One region of the Pseudoalteromonas sp. CO342X genome, then DNA from elsewhere that is predicted to be linked to it. Evidence: predicted binding sites of a transcription regulator. Region 1 holds the regulator's gene; the other holds the start of a gene.

Region 1 (7,496 bases):
TTGCTGATAATCAGGCGCTCTAAAGTGGAATGGCACCGGCCCATCCGCAAGGCCCTGTAAGAACTGCTGCACTAATGGCGATTCATGTTCAAGCATCTGCTCAGGGGTTCCTGTACCAATCACACCTTGCTCAGCAATAATAACGACGTGGTCGGCAATGCTCAGTACTTCAGTAACGTCATGAGTGACTATCAGCGACGATAATCCCAATACTTCATTAAGGGACTTAATCAAGCGAACTAGAACCCCCATGGAGATCGGATCCTGACCTGCAAACGGTTCATCGTACATAATTAATTCAGGATCAAGCGCGATAGAACGTGCTAAAGCTGCGCGTCTTGCCATACCGCCAGAGAGCTCTGCCGGCATTAAATCTTTTGCACCACGAAGACCAACCGCTTGAAGCTTCATTAGCACCACTAAACGGATTAGTTCTTCAGATAACTCGGTATGCTCGCGTAGAGGAAATGCCACATTGTCAAACACGCTCATATCGGTAAACAAAGCACCGCTCTGAAATAACATACTCATGCGCGTTCGAGCTTGATACAAAGCTGCTCGTGACATGTTAGGGATACTGTTTCCAGCAAAAAGAATATCACCGCTATCAGGCTTAAGCTGACCACCGATTAAACGCAGCATGGTGGTTTTACCAATGCCACTCGGTCCCATTATTGCGGTAATTTTGCCCTTTGGTACAGAAAAGCTCATGTTTTTGTAGATGATCCTTTCACCCCGAGAGAAGGTTACATCCTTGATTTCTACAATTGACTGCGACAAGTCGCTCTCCAGATCCAGACTATATTCATCCAAGTATGATACTTTTTTTTCAAACAAGATGGAAAATCGTTTTGGTAAAATTTTGTAAGTAGTGAAATGTAACGGTTTGCTTATACTTTCCAGAGCGCTTTTGGTAGTATCTATCGAAATTTTAATCCTATTGGCTAGAGGTTCATGGTTTTATCGTTTGTTATTCTCATTCTTGGCTTTATTGCACTGGTTTGGAGTGCTGACCGCTTTGTTTTTGGTGCGGCCGCTCTTGCACGAAACTTTGGTGTGCCAACATTAATTGTTGGTTTAACTATCGTGGCCATGGGTTCTTCAGCACCAGAAATGATGGTTGCTGCGCAAGCCGCTCTTGCAGATAAAACAGACACCGCCGTAGGCAATGCCATAGGTTCTAACATCGCTAATATCTTACTCGTTTTGGGTCTCACTGCGTTATTAAGGCCACTCTCCGTAGGCTCTGGTATTTTGCGCCGCGAAATGCCGCTGTTAGTCATCGTTTCATTGGCTGCTTGGTATATCGTTAGTGATAACCACTTTAGTTTCGTAGAAGGTGTTTTGTTATTAGTCGGTTTCGCCGCTTTTCTTCTTGCACTTATCATTATCACCAAGCGTGGTGGTGGAGATAATGATGACCCATTTGTCAGTGAAGCCTGTGAAGAAGTGCCAAATAATATTCCAACTCAAAAAGCCGTTTTCTGGTTAATCGTGGGTATGATTTTACTGCCTATTAGCGCGGACTATCTCGTTGGCGCTGCGGTTGACATCGCCAAATATTTTGGCATGAGTGACCTGCTAATAGGATTAACCATTATCGCCGTTGGTACTAGTTTACCCGAGCTTGCGGCATGTGTTGCTGGCGTACTTAAAAAAGAAGACGATCTAGCGCTTGGCAATATTATTGGCTCGAACATCTTTAATATATTGGCAGTGCTATCTATTGCTGGGATTATCAACCCATCTGTCCTCGACGCCAATATTGCGTCACGTGATATCTTTATTATGCTTGGCGCGACACTGCTGCTTATCCTAATGAGCCTCAGCTTAACAGGCCAGCGCCGCATCAACCGCTTGGAAGGTGGCATACTTGTCGCAAGCTTCGTCGGTTATATTTACTACATCATTTAAGGAAGCCTTGTGACAACGAACCCATTTATTGATTCTGCAAATCAAGTTTTTGCTACCGAACTTGCAGCAATAGAAGAAGTGCAACAGTTTGTTGATCAACAATTTGTAAAAGCCTGTGAAATTATGTTTGGCTGCCAAGGCCGGATCATCGTGATTGGCATGGGTAAATCAGGCCACATCGGTAATAAAATTGCAGCGACACTCGCAAGTACTGGCAGCCCCGCATTTTTTGTTCATCCAGGTGAAGCAAGTCACGGCGACTTAGGTATGATCACCAAAGATGATGTGGTTTTGATGATCTCCAACTCAGGGGAAACCCAAGAGGTGATCTCTATCCTACCTGTGATTAAGCGTTTAGGTGCCCCGGTAATCTCTATGACGGGCAACCCGAGCTCTACAATGGCTCGTAATGCGACAGTTCACCTTTGTGTTAGAGTATCGAAAGAAGCCTGCCCATTAGGACTTGCACCCACGGCCAGCACCACAGCTACGCTAGTGATGGGTGATGCACTCGCAGTTGCGCTACTTGAAGCCAGAGGTTTTACGGCAGATGATTTTGCACTTTCCCACCCTGGTGGTAGTTTGGGAAGACGTCTACTACTAACCGTTGCTGATGTCATGCATCAAGGAGATGCAATCCCTATGGTCAATAGTCATTGCACAGTTAAAGAAGCTTTATTTGAAATGTCCGCTAAAAGTTTAGGTATGACGGCAATCGTAGATGAAAGCTCGCAATTACAGGGTATTTTTACCGATGGTGACTTGCGCCGTATTATCGAACAAAAGGTCGATATTCACACCACCCCAATCACGCAAGTAATGACGGCTAAAAGTACGACTGCACGCGCCGATATGCTCGCAGCTGAGGTACTCAATATCATGGAAACCAAACGAATTAATGGCTTGATTGTGGTAAACGAAAACAACATACCGGTTGGCGCCTTGAATACGCAAGATTTACTTAGAGCGGGGGTGCTGTAATGCAATTTGAAGATTTATATCAGACGATTTCACCTGAAGCTTGGGAAAAAGCAAAACAAATCAAATTATTGATTTGCGATATTGATGGCGTATTCTCAGATGGACGTATATACCTTGGTAATAATGGAGAAGAACTGAAAGCATTTAATACCAAAGATGGGTTTGGTATTAAGGCCTTGATTGATAGTGGTATCGAAGTCGCCGTTATCACAGGTAGGCATTCACAAATAGTTCAGCAACGCATGACTAGTTTAAATGTAACTTATATTTACCAAGGCCAAGAAAACAAGTTAGTGGCATATGATGAACTGAAGACTAAGCTCAGCCTTAGTGATGACGAAATTGCATATATTGGTGATGATGGCCCAGATCTACCCGTAATGGAGCAAGTCGGTTTTGCCGTTGCCGTCAATGATGCACACCCTCTTGTTAAACATATCGCCCATTACACGACCTTGATGCCTGGTGGTTTTGGTGCCGTGAGAGAACTGACTGATCTTCTAATGCTCAGCCAAAATCACTTATTGACTTCCAAAGGATCAAGTACATGACCGTATTACGTGTCATCTTACTCATTGTTTTCGCTTCTCTAATGGTATGGATGTGGTCGCCCATGTTTAATCCATCAGAGGCGGACTCAGCAAAAGAAGATGAACCGTTAGCTAAGCCCGATTATGTTGCAACCACGCTTCAGCAAACGACCTATAGTGAAAATGGCTTATTAAACTATCAGGTAACTGCTGATAAGATGGAGTTGTATCAAGATCTTGGCTTTAGTCACTTTGAAAAGCCTATTTTCACCTTATATAACGGTGAGCAGAATTGGCAAATAAGTGCATTAGAAGCAACACTGTACGAAAACAATACCTTGATATTAGAAGGCAATGTGCTGGCAAAGAATTTAACGCCTAACGCCATGATCACCGATATCAATGCCGATAATGTAAGAGTTGAAATTAAGCAAAAATTGATGAAATCGGAACACCCTGTCGTTATCACAGGTCCTAGTCTTAGGATCACGGGTAAAGGGCTGCATGCAGATCTACAAAAGCAAGTGATCGAACTCATCAACCACACAAAGACAATTTATTATGACCAGTAAAATCATTAACAAACTAATTTTCATCGGCTTGCTTGCAAGTTCTACTTTAGCAATTGCTGCAGAACAAAATGAAGTCATTATTGATGCTGGCCGTCAGCAAGCTCAACTGCAAAGCAACATCGGTATTTTTGAACAGAATGTTGTTATTATTCATGGCAACAGAAAAATAAATGCCGATCGCCTAGAAGTCCACCGCCGCGCGGAGCTTGGTACTAACAAGCAACTGCTTGTTGCTACTGGCAGCCCAGCTATTTTCAGTGAACGTCAACCTGATGGTAATTTGCTAGAAGCCAAAGCAAACGAAATTCGTTACGACGTTGCGAAAGGCACCTTAGTCATTTCTGGCGATGCGGAAATCAATCAAACTGGGCAAAAAATCAATGCGCAAGTCATCACCTATGACATTGAAAAGCAATTGATCAGTGCTGAGCGCTCAGACCAAGAAGATTCTCGGGTAAGAACCATCCTTGTTCCTGTTGATGACAAAAAAGACGCAAAAGATAAAAAAGCGCAGGAAGAAGGTAACAATTAATGAGCGAGCTCAAAGCAACTGGTCTAGCAAAGAGTTATAAAGGTCGTCAGGTCGTCAAAAATGTTGGTTTAAGTGTTCAGGCTGGCAGCATTGTAGGCTTATTAGGACCAAATGGAGCGGGTAAAACCACTACGTTCTACATGATTGTAGGGTTAGTACCAAGCGACAAAGGTTTTATTCAGATTGATGATGAAGATATCACTTTGCTACCAATGCACAGCCGCGCGCGACTTGGTATTGGCTATCTACCACAAGAGTCTTCAATCTTTAGAAAACTCACGGTCTATCAAAATTTGATGGCGATTTTAGAAACTCGAAAAGACTTATCTAAAGTTGAGAGAGAAGCTGAACTAAACGAGTTACTGGACGAATTTAATATTCAACACATTCGTGACTCACAGGGCATGGCATTGTCGGGAGGCGAAAGAAGACGCGTAGAGATTGCTCGCGCTTTAGCCGCTAATCCTAAGTTTATCCTGTTAGATGAACCTTTTGCTGGTGTTGATCCTATTTCGGTGTTAGATATAAAGACAATCATAGAGCACCTAAAAAACCGCGGTATCGGTGTGCTAATCACCGATCATAACGTTAGAGAAACACTGGACGTATGTGAAAAAGCCTACATCGTTTCACATGGTGAGTTAATCGCTGCAGGCACGCCAGAACATGTTTTGGCAGATCAAACCGTAAGAGATGTCTACCTAGGCGAACAATTCAAGCTATAGTTAAGACGTAGTATTAATAACTGTTAAAAAGGATTGTTAGAGATACATGAGGCAATCATTACAGCTGCGCATGGGGCAGCAACTTACAATGACTCCACAACTGCAACAAGCCATTCGCTTGCTGCAGCTTAGTACATTGGATCTGCAACAAGAAATACAAGAAGCATTAGACAGCAATCCATTGTTGGAAGTGGAAGAAGGTGATAATACTGACGGCGAAAACGCTGACCAACACAGCCAAGAAAAGAGCAGTGCTGACGACAATCAAGATTCAAGCGATGAAGCGCAGGTTAGTGACTATGAAATAGACTCAGATACCGCCATGAGCAAAGACACTGTCAGTGATGACCTTGCCATGGATGTCACTTGGGACGAATATATGAGTGCAGCACCCGCTGCAAGCTCAGGCCCACTTCCCGATGACGATAATGTTTATCAAGGGGAAACCTCTGAATCTCTCCACGACTATCTCATGTGGCAACTTGAGCTGACACCATTTAGTCCAACAGATAGAGCGATTGCGATTGCGATTATTGAAGCGGTCGACCTGTCAGGCATTTTAACACTGTCTTGCGAAGACATTTTAGAAAGCATTAATGATGAGAGTAGCGAAGAGCCTATTGAGCTGGATGAAGTCGAAGCCGTGCTCAAACGTATTCAGCTTTTCGATCCTGTCGGTATCGCAGCGCGCAGTTTACAAGAATGCTTGTGTATTCAGCTAAATCAATTCGCCCCAGATACACCATGGATTGCCGAAACGAAAATGATCCTGACAGAGCATATCGACTTGCTTGCCAGCCGTGACTATCGAACTTTGGCAAAGAAAACGCGCCTTAAAGAAGCCGATCTCAAAGAGGTCATGACGTTAATTCATAGCCTTAACCCAAAACCAGCGGCAAGCATTATTCATGAAGAGCCTGAATATGTGATCCCTGACGTATCAGTGAAAAAAGTAAAAGGTCGCTGGGTCGTAGAGCTAAATCCTGATGCTATGCCTAAAATAAGAGTAAACGACCATTACGCTGCGATGTCTAGAACGGCAAAATCCAGTACGGATAGTCAGTTTATTCGCTCACATTTACAAGAAGCAAAGTGGTTTATTAAAAGCTTAGAAAGCCGAAATGATACTTTATTAAAAGTTACCAATTGCATTGTGCAACAACAACAGGCATTCTTTGAACATGGCCCCGAAGCAATGCGCCCTATGGTGCTAAATGATGTTGCTGAAATGGTTGAGATGCATGAGTCCACAATTTCCCGTGTGACAACACAAAAATACATGCATACACCTCGGGGAATATTTGAGCTGAAGTATTTCTTCTCTAGCCATGTAAGTACAGAAAATGGAGGTGAGTGCTCCTCTACAGCAATTAGAGCACTTATCAAAAAGCTGATAGCTGCAGAAAATACCGCGAAGCCATTGAGTGACAGCAAAATTGCAGATATCTTAGCTGAGCAAGGAATTAAGGTAGCGAGACGCACGATTGCAAAATATCGTGAATCCCTAGCCATTCCACCGTCAAATCAGCGTAAAAGCTTGATATAAGACGTAAAACCCAAGAAGGAAAAATGCTTATGCAACTAAATCTAACTGGTCGCCATGTAGAAATTACTGACTCATTAAGAGACTATGTCACCAACAAGTTTGCGAAGCTAGAAAGGCACTTTGATCATATCAATAACGTGCATGTGATCCTTGATGTCGAGAAGCTAGTACAAAAAGCAGAAGCAACATTACACGTAAACGGCGGCGAGCTATTTGCATCAACAGAGCATCAAGATATGTATGCCGCAATTGATGGCCTTATCGACAAGCTAGATCGTCAAGTTATTAAACACAAAGAGAAGCTCACTCGACACTAAGATGAAATTAAGTGAATTAGTGAACAAGGACTGCAGTAAAGCTGCGGTCCTTTTTAATAGCAAAAAACGTATTTTAGAATACATCAGCGAACTGGCTCATAGCCAAATTCCAAATACCAGTCAGCATGCTATCTTGGACGCCTTAATGGCGCGAGAGAAATTAGGCAGCACAGGGATCGGTAAAGGCATTGCCATTCCCCATGGTCGACTTGAAGGTTTGGATAAAATCCTTGCAATGGTGCTTGTCAGCGAGCAAGGGATCCAGTTTGAAGCCATAGATAAGCAGCCTGTCGATATTTTTGTCGCGTTCATCGTACCCGAAGGTGATAATCAACAGCACCTGAAGACCTTAGCGGCGATTGCTGATACACTCAAAGAC
Region 2 (7,496 bases), on a different contig from region 1:
CCGTTCAAATAACAGTTAAGGTAATAACATGAGCAACGAAATCAAAACTCAAGTTGTTGTACTAGGCGGTGGTCCTGGTGGTTACTCTGCAGCATTCCGTGCAGCAGACTTAGGTTTAGACGTTACACTAATCGAATCTCGCGACACGCTAGGTGGTGTGTGCTTGAACGTTGGTTGTATCCCTTCAAAAGCCCTTCTTCACGTTGCAAAGGTAATTGACGATGCAGCAGAAATGGCTTCTCACGGTGTTTCTTTCGGTGCTCCACAAATTGACCTAGACAAAATCCGTTCATGGAAAGAGTCTGTGATCGGTCAACTTACTGGTGGTCTTGGCGGAATGGCTAAGATGCGTAAAGTAACTGTAGTTAACGGCTACGGTAAGTTCACAGGTTCTAACACTATCGCAGTTGAAGGTGCTGACGGTGCAAAAACAGTGACCTTTGATAACGCAATCATTGCAGCGGGTTCTCAGCCTGTAAGCCTACCTTTCATTCCTGAAGACGAGCGTATCATCGACTCTACAGGTGCACTTGAGCTTAAAGACGTGCCTGAAAAGCTACTTGTACTAGGTGGTGGTATCATCGGTCTTGAGATGGGTACTGTTTACCGTTCACTAGGTTCAGCAATTGACGTAGTTGAGTTTGCTGATCAACTAGTACCAGCGGCTGACAAAGACGTTATCAAGATTTACCAAAAGTACGTTAAAGACAAGTTTAACGTAATGCTTTCTACTAAAGTGGTTGCTGTTGAAGCGAAAGAAGACGGTATCTACGTATCTTTCGAAGGTAAGCAAGCACCTGAAGGCCAAGTTCGTTATGACAAAGTACTAGTTGCTGTTGGTCGTACACCAAATGGTAAGCTAATTGACGCTGACAAAGCGGGCGTAAATGTTGATGAGCGTGGCTTTATCAGCACTGACAAGCAAATGAAGACTAACGTTGATCACATCTTCGCTATCGGTGACATCGTAGGTCAACCTATGCTTGCGCACAAAGCGGTTCATGAAGGTCACGTTGCTGCTGAAGTTATCTCTGGTAAGAAGCATTACTTCGATCCTAAGTGTATTCCTTCAATTGCATACACAGATCCAGAAATCGCTTGGGTTGGTGTGACTGAGAAAGAAGCAAAAGAGCAAGGTCTAAGCATTGAAACTGCGGTATTCCCGTGGGCTGCTTCTGGCCGTGCAATCGCTTCTGCACGTACTGAAGGTTCAACTAAGCTTATCTTTGATAAAGAGTCAGGCCGCGTGATCGGTGGTGCTATGGTTGGTATCAATGCAGGTGAAATGCTTGGTGAAATCGGTCTAGCAGTAGAGATGGGTGCTGACGGTGAAGACCTAGCGCTTACTATCCACGCTCACCCAACGCTGAACGAGTCAATCGGTCTAGCTGCTGAAATCTTTGAAGGTTCAATCACTGACCTTCCAAACAAAAAAGCAGTGAAGAAAAAGTAAGTTTTTCTGAGCATTCAAAAACCCAGCTTTGTGCTGGGTTTTTTGTTTTTGGCTAAGTGGGGAGCTTATTTCTAAGTATGCTAAGTCATCAGCCTGAGAAAATTAATAATTACAAGTAGTAAGGCGGAAGTGGCAATAAATAGCCAGCGCATTTGATTGAGTAGTCCAAGTAAATGCTGAATATGCTCAGCTGAGGGTTGCGTTTTTGCACCTACCCGCATCACCTCATAACGTTCACCAAAATAAAAGCGCGGCCCTGCGAGTTGTGTATGTAAATTTGCTGCAAAAAAGCTCAGTGCCCATCCAGTATTCGTTTGGCTAAAGTGACGGCCGTAGTATTTAATGTAGTGCCAAGTTTGCTTTGGTCTAAGTAGCAACGAAAAGCAGGTAATTAATAATCGAATAGGCACAAACTCAACGAGCCAAATCATGCGGGAAAGGCTTGCCATAAAACGGCTTGAGGGGAGCATTACTTGCCGCCAAGCATGACCACACAGTAGTAACAGTTTATAAAATAGCGCGAGATAGGGGCCTGCTGTTAGATACAGTAAAGCAATGACAAAAAAATGGCGCAGGGTATTTAATGCGGTGCTATCTATGGTGGCTTTACAAATACCAAGCTCTGTTAGCTTCTCTACATCTCTTGCTACCATTCCTTGCAACACGGCTCTTGCAGTCACTTTTTGCTTTGACTTTATCAGCGCGGAAATGCGCTTAGCACGGCTTTCATGGCTAATATCTAAGCATAAAAACAACACCAGCCCACCGAGCCAATTAGGATAAAAAGCAAAGCTTATAATCGCATAAGTTAATACAGTGATAGTTAATATTGGCAGGAGGAAGCCGAGTGTACCGGATAAAAGTTGATAGCTAGAAGCGGCTTTAGGGCGATAAACTTTTTCGGCAATCGCTTTAAAAATAAGGCTAAGAATAAGATTAGGGTGGTAAAGTGTTGATAACCTTACCCCTAGGCTAGCAAAAATCGCCAGTAAGAAAATGATCAGGCCCTCATGGGCCTGAAGCAAGCTGTCGAGCACTAAAGCGTAACCTTATCCAGCTTATTAAGTAGTGCCATCACCATCTTTGAAGAGTTAACAGAAGCGACTTCTAGATACTCTTCGAATGATTGCGGTGATTCTTTGCCGGCGATATCAGATAGCGAGCGGATCACAACAAATGGCGTGTTTAAAGAATGACAAGCCTGCGCAATTGCCGCACCTTCCATTTCTACTGCTAACATCGTAGGGAAGTCTGCACGTGCCTTGTCGATGCGTACTGGGTCGCACATAAATGAGTCACCCGTACAGATCAAACCAACCATAGTTTGAATGCCTTCAAGCTCATGTACGCTTTGCTCTGCAGCTTCAACTAATTTTGCATGCGAAGTGAACGCAGCAGGCATTTGTGGAACTTGACCAATTTCATAGCCAAATGCAGTAACATCAACATCGTGATGACGTACTTCATTTGAAATCACCACATCGCCGACGTTTAGTGATGGTTCAAAACCACCTGCAGAACCCGTGTTGATCACGCAATCTGGCGCAAAGTTGTCGATAAGCAAAGTTGTCGCAACCGTTGCTGCCACTTTACCAATGCCAGACTGTACAAGCGTTACGTCAAGACCAGCCAGTTTGCCGGTATAAAAAGTAAAGCCACCTTTGGTCAATGTTTGCGGGTTCTCCATGGTGTTACGCAAAATGGTAACTTCTTGCTCCATTGCGCCGATAATGCCTACTTTCATCAAAAGATTCCTAATTTGTGGTGGGGAAAGCCCCAGTGTCAAAATTGCTTTTATTATACGAAAGGGGTTTTGATAGGTAAAACAAAAAACGGGCTGACGCCCGTTTTGCTAGATTTCTGCCAACTGAGTTGACTGTGCTTTTGCCTGTGAAGGAGACAGCACCGCAGGTTTGTAGGTGCGGTTTCTGGTTTTCTTTGGCATCTCCACTTTTTGGCCAAGCTTGAACAAGATTGCCGCACGCACCTCAGCACTTTGGTAGCCACTTTTGATTTTCATGCGAATGTGTGGAATACCCGCAGATTCCAGAGCGCCACTGACAAACCAATCTTTTTGTGCTTTGTGGCCGTTTTTATTGGCGTTATTGACCAAATCAACAGCGGCAACAATTTTCAGTGTCTCTTTGTCTACCAAAACATAATCCAACTGCTTATTTTTAGCTTTAGTTACCGCGGCACGACGCGCTTTTGGAGAGATCCCCGGCTTGCACTCAATCACATCAATGAGCTTAATGCGGCTAACGATTTTATATCTATCGCCAACGGCACGTTCTAATAATTGTAGAAACGATGCTTCAACGGTGGTAAAAACAGATTCTTTACGATTAAACGGATAAGGATTGCCACCCACATCGGTGTACTTAGAAGCGACAATGGAAGCAACGACCACTAGAGCCAAAATAGCAAGTAACGCAAATTCCATACAAAACTCCAAATCAAAAAAATGACATCTGTGGTTTTATAAGCAATAGCTGTGCCAGAAGAGCGCTTAAATTAGTAGGTGATAAACATTAGGGCGGTGAGTAAGTCACAAGGGATAAGCACTTATGATGACTTTCTGCTGATTTATGTGGCATAACACATTGTATTAGCGCAATGTCGCTTAAAAACATCATAAATTACTGCAAAACCAGCCCGACTTTTAAAATCAACATGCCCTATAAAGTAATTTTTATTAAGCTTCTATATATCACTAAGTCATGTGGGATTGTTGCTTTTTTAATTTCAGTTATGTTTTGATAATATCATCTGGCGACAAAGTTACTTTTCAAGCAGTTTGATTCAACACACATACAATTATCAAAAAGTAAACAAAGTGTACTATAACAAAAAAGGATATTTATATGATACAGCGTAAAACAGTCGCTAAAATAGGGTTATTGATTTCAGCAGTTTCTGCGCAATGGTCAGTACAAGCTGATGACAAGTTAGCGGTGATTTTAAACAACCTAGAGCCAAGCTTGTTTGCGCCAAACATAGTATCGACTAATCAATTTGAGTACGGTTCTAGTTTGTCTCCAGATGGTAAAAAGTTTGCGTTTGTTAGAGCTTTAGCCCGATTTTCACACAGTGCTTTAGTCATTTCTCACAAACAAGGGGACACTTGGCAAACCCCAACATTGCTTCCTTTTAGCGGTGAATTTCACGATACAAATCCGTACTTTTCCAAAGACAGTAACACATTTTATTTTACTTCCAGAAGGCCGGTAGAGAACGTGGAAAATGGGATCTTTCAGATGTGGCAAGTCAGCTATGATGGTGATAAATTTGGCAAACCTGAGTTAGTGCCTGGCAAAATTAACGGAGATCATACTGTGATCTACCCAACTATACACACTAATAAAGATATCTACTTCTCATCTATCATAAAAGGAGCTACGGGCGGCGTAGATCTTTTTCTTTCTAAGTACCACCCTGATGGATATCAAGCGCCAATTGAGATTTCAGAGCTCAACTCCACAGCAAGTGATGCTGATCCAGAGGTTTCATCGGACGGAAAACTGCTATTTTTCACGTCAATGAGATCGGGCGGTTTAGGTCACTATGATTTGCATGTATCGGTTAAACAAAAAGATGGCAAGTGGGGGAAACCGATAAATCTAGGCGATAAAATCAATTCGCGTCGTATGGACTCAGATCCGATCCTATCAGCTGACGGTAATACTTTGTTTTTCTCAAGTGATAAAAACCCAGATGTGAAAGCTGTAAACAATTATGATGAATTGCTTCAGCGACAGGAAAGGATCCATAATGGCCTTATGAATATTTATAGCGTTGATATAACCGAGCTAAACCAATATCTTCGCGAGAAGGGCTAAAATGCTAGCGTAATTGCAGGAAAACGCAAAGCTCTACAAGCGCTAGGCAGCCACGTTTTAAAATGGCTTGCCTAGTACTGGATTATGATATTAGCTCGCGTTATTTGTCTTCTTTAAGCACATAGATCTCACCATCGAAACTACCTTGAATGGTCAATCCTTGCCCTGCCAGCTCCTTGAGATATTCAATATGCTCTTGGGTAATATGTTGACCCGGCACCAAAAGCGGAATCCCCGGAGGATACGGGGTGACTAAACCTGCACAAATTCGGTTGTTGCTCTTGCTAATAGGTACAGATTCACGCTCGCCGTAGAAGGCATCACTAGGAATACAAGCAAGGTCAATAGCGGGTAAATTCTCAGGTAAGCGTGAGCGTCGCGTTGACTTCGATAGTTTTACCTTGCCGCCATCAAGTTTCTTTAAGGCATTGTATAAACGAATGATCTTTGAGCGTGTACCACCCAAGGTTAGTAAGACTAAGATGGTACTGTGGGTGTATTTCTCAATCTCCAGCCCAATTTCGTCTAGCAGAAACTTATGAATATCCTTTAATGAGTACGGTAGTTCACTAATATCGATGAGGATTTTAAGCGGATCATGCCCCATATTATCGCCACTAAAATGTGGGAATATGTTCATAAAGTCTTGCTTATCAAGCACTTTAATATGTTTGAGCGAGGCCATCTGCTGTTTGAACTCTGCAACATGGTTCAGCAGCGCATTGAGTAACTTATAGCCTTCCATCTCCAACTGCTTCTGGCACACATCCAAAGACGCAATAAGTTGGTATTTGGGCGAGGTGCTGGCGTAGATACTGTAAATCTCACGGAAAAAATCAGCATCAAAATCGGGGTCATTAATATGGATATAAGACGCCTGCGAAAATGCCGATACGACTTTATGCGCCGAATGGGTGACATAATCGGCACCTGCATGAATGGCGGAGTAATGGCGCAAGCTAGGGTGAAATAGCGAGTAAGCAAACCAAGCTTCATCAATAAAGACTTTGATGCCATGCTGATGGGCAAATTCTACGACTTGTTTCAGGTCGCTCAGCAAACCATCATAGGTACAGCCTGTGAGCACCAGTAGTTTTGCATCGGTATTTTGTTCAATCGCTTGCTTGATGTCAGCCAGTGAAGGCGGTGCGAATATGCCATATTTTGGATTTAAAATACTCGATAAATAGATAGGGAAACTGGCCGATTGCAAAATGCCGTAGTGCACTGACTTATGACAGTTGCGGTCGATGATCACCTTATCGCCTTTGCGAAGTAGGGTTTGCAAAATAATTTTATTCGAGGTGGACGAACCGTTGGTTACGAAGTAGGTGCGTTTAACCTCAAACGTTGCTGCAGCTGACTCCTGAGCGCGGCCAATGGTATTGGTACTATCTGACAGTGAACCTAACGAATCAACCGATACGGACAGGTCTCCGACAAATACATTACGGCCATAGAATTGATAAAAATCTTTGATATAAGGAGAGTTTCTAAAGCTCGAACCGCCGCTGTGACCCGGAGTATGCCAAGAGTCGTTCGCTTCGCCGACATAGCTGCGATACGCCGTCCAGAATGGCGTCTCGGCTCTGTCATCAAAGTCATTGATCATATATCCCAAAATGGCTTCAGGATCTGAGATAACTTCATCTTTAAAGAAGAAAGACTCGATTTCCTCGGATTCGTTGACTATCTCAAGCCCTTTAGTGTCATCGCCAATAACGTAAACCGGTAATTCTAGACGAATACATTTTAATTGCTCGATAAAACGACTATAGGTTTGCTCGCCACTTTTGTTGTGCACATCCCAACTCAGCACGACAGCTTGAATATCACCATCTTCAGTGACATGCTCCAAGGCTTTTGAAAGTTCGAGGCATTCAATAATATCGATTTGAACATCCTCTCGCTCAAAATTAGGGATCGTTTTTGACAGATTGCTTGAGAGCGCTTGCAATACAGCTGGCTCTTGTTCTATTAACAAGATACGAAGGACAGGTAGCATAATGATATTCGCATTAAAATTTAAAGACTTTCATTAGCATAAAGAAAGCGTAGTGATTTGTGAAATCAATACTTTGAAAATGTTCCAGAAATTGTAAAACGGATGTAGGCGAGGAAGTTGTTGCGAGTGATGGAAAGTGTGCTATTCAACATAGGAAACAGGAAGGTTTCGAGTATCAGGCGTGTCTGAGTTAAATTTG

The links. Region 1 encodes sigma-54, which starts transcription at its own class of promoters, with help from an activator protein. Its sites were predicted from a motif close to GTTGGCACGNNNNTNGNNT; they were not measured.
Region 2: the regulator sigma-54 is predicted to act here: its motif matches at 3,937-3,955, upstream of EXT47_RS13240 (DUF2726 domain-containing protein).

The regions. Positions count from the first base shown of each region.
Region 1 covers NZ_SGPH01000035.1:256,359-263,854, forward strand. Annotated here, with positions in the region: gene EXT47_RS16565 (ATP-binding cassette domain-containing protein) at 1-780, opposite strand, end outside; gene EXT47_RS16570 (calcium/sodium antiporter) at 955-1,914, shown strand; gene EXT47_RS16575 (KpsF/GutQ family sugar-phosphate isomerase) at 1,924-2,895, shown strand; gene kdsC (3-deoxy-manno-octulosonate-8-phosphatase KdsC) at 2,895-3,446, shown strand; gene lptC (LPS export ABC transporter periplasmic protein LptC) at 3,443-3,997, shown strand; gene lptA (lipopolysaccharide transport periplasmic protein LptA) at 3,987-4,529, shown strand; gene lptB (LPS export ABC transporter ATP-binding protein) at 4,529-5,254, shown strand; gene EXT47_RS16600 (RNA polymerase factor sigma-54) at 5,301-6,800, shown strand; gene hpf (ribosome hibernation promoting factor) at 6,830-7,117, shown strand; gene ptsN (PTS IIA-like nitrogen regulatory protein PtsN) at 7,119-7,496, shown strand, end outside.
Region 2 covers NZ_SGPH01000027.1:11,151-18,646, reverse strand. Annotated here, with positions in the region: gene lpdA (dihydrolipoyl dehydrogenase) at 29-1,453, shown strand; gene EXT47_RS13250 (cobalamin biosynthesis protein) at 1,534-2,490, opposite strand; gene mtnN (5'-methylthioadenosine/S-adenosylhomocysteine nucleosidase) at 2,490-3,197, opposite strand; gene EXT47_RS13240 (DUF2726 domain-containing protein) at 3,306-3,896, opposite strand; gene EXT47_RS13235 (PD40 domain-containing protein) at 4,318-5,292, shown strand; gene EXT47_RS13230 (aminotransferase class V-fold PLP-dependent enzyme) at 5,393-7,297, opposite strand.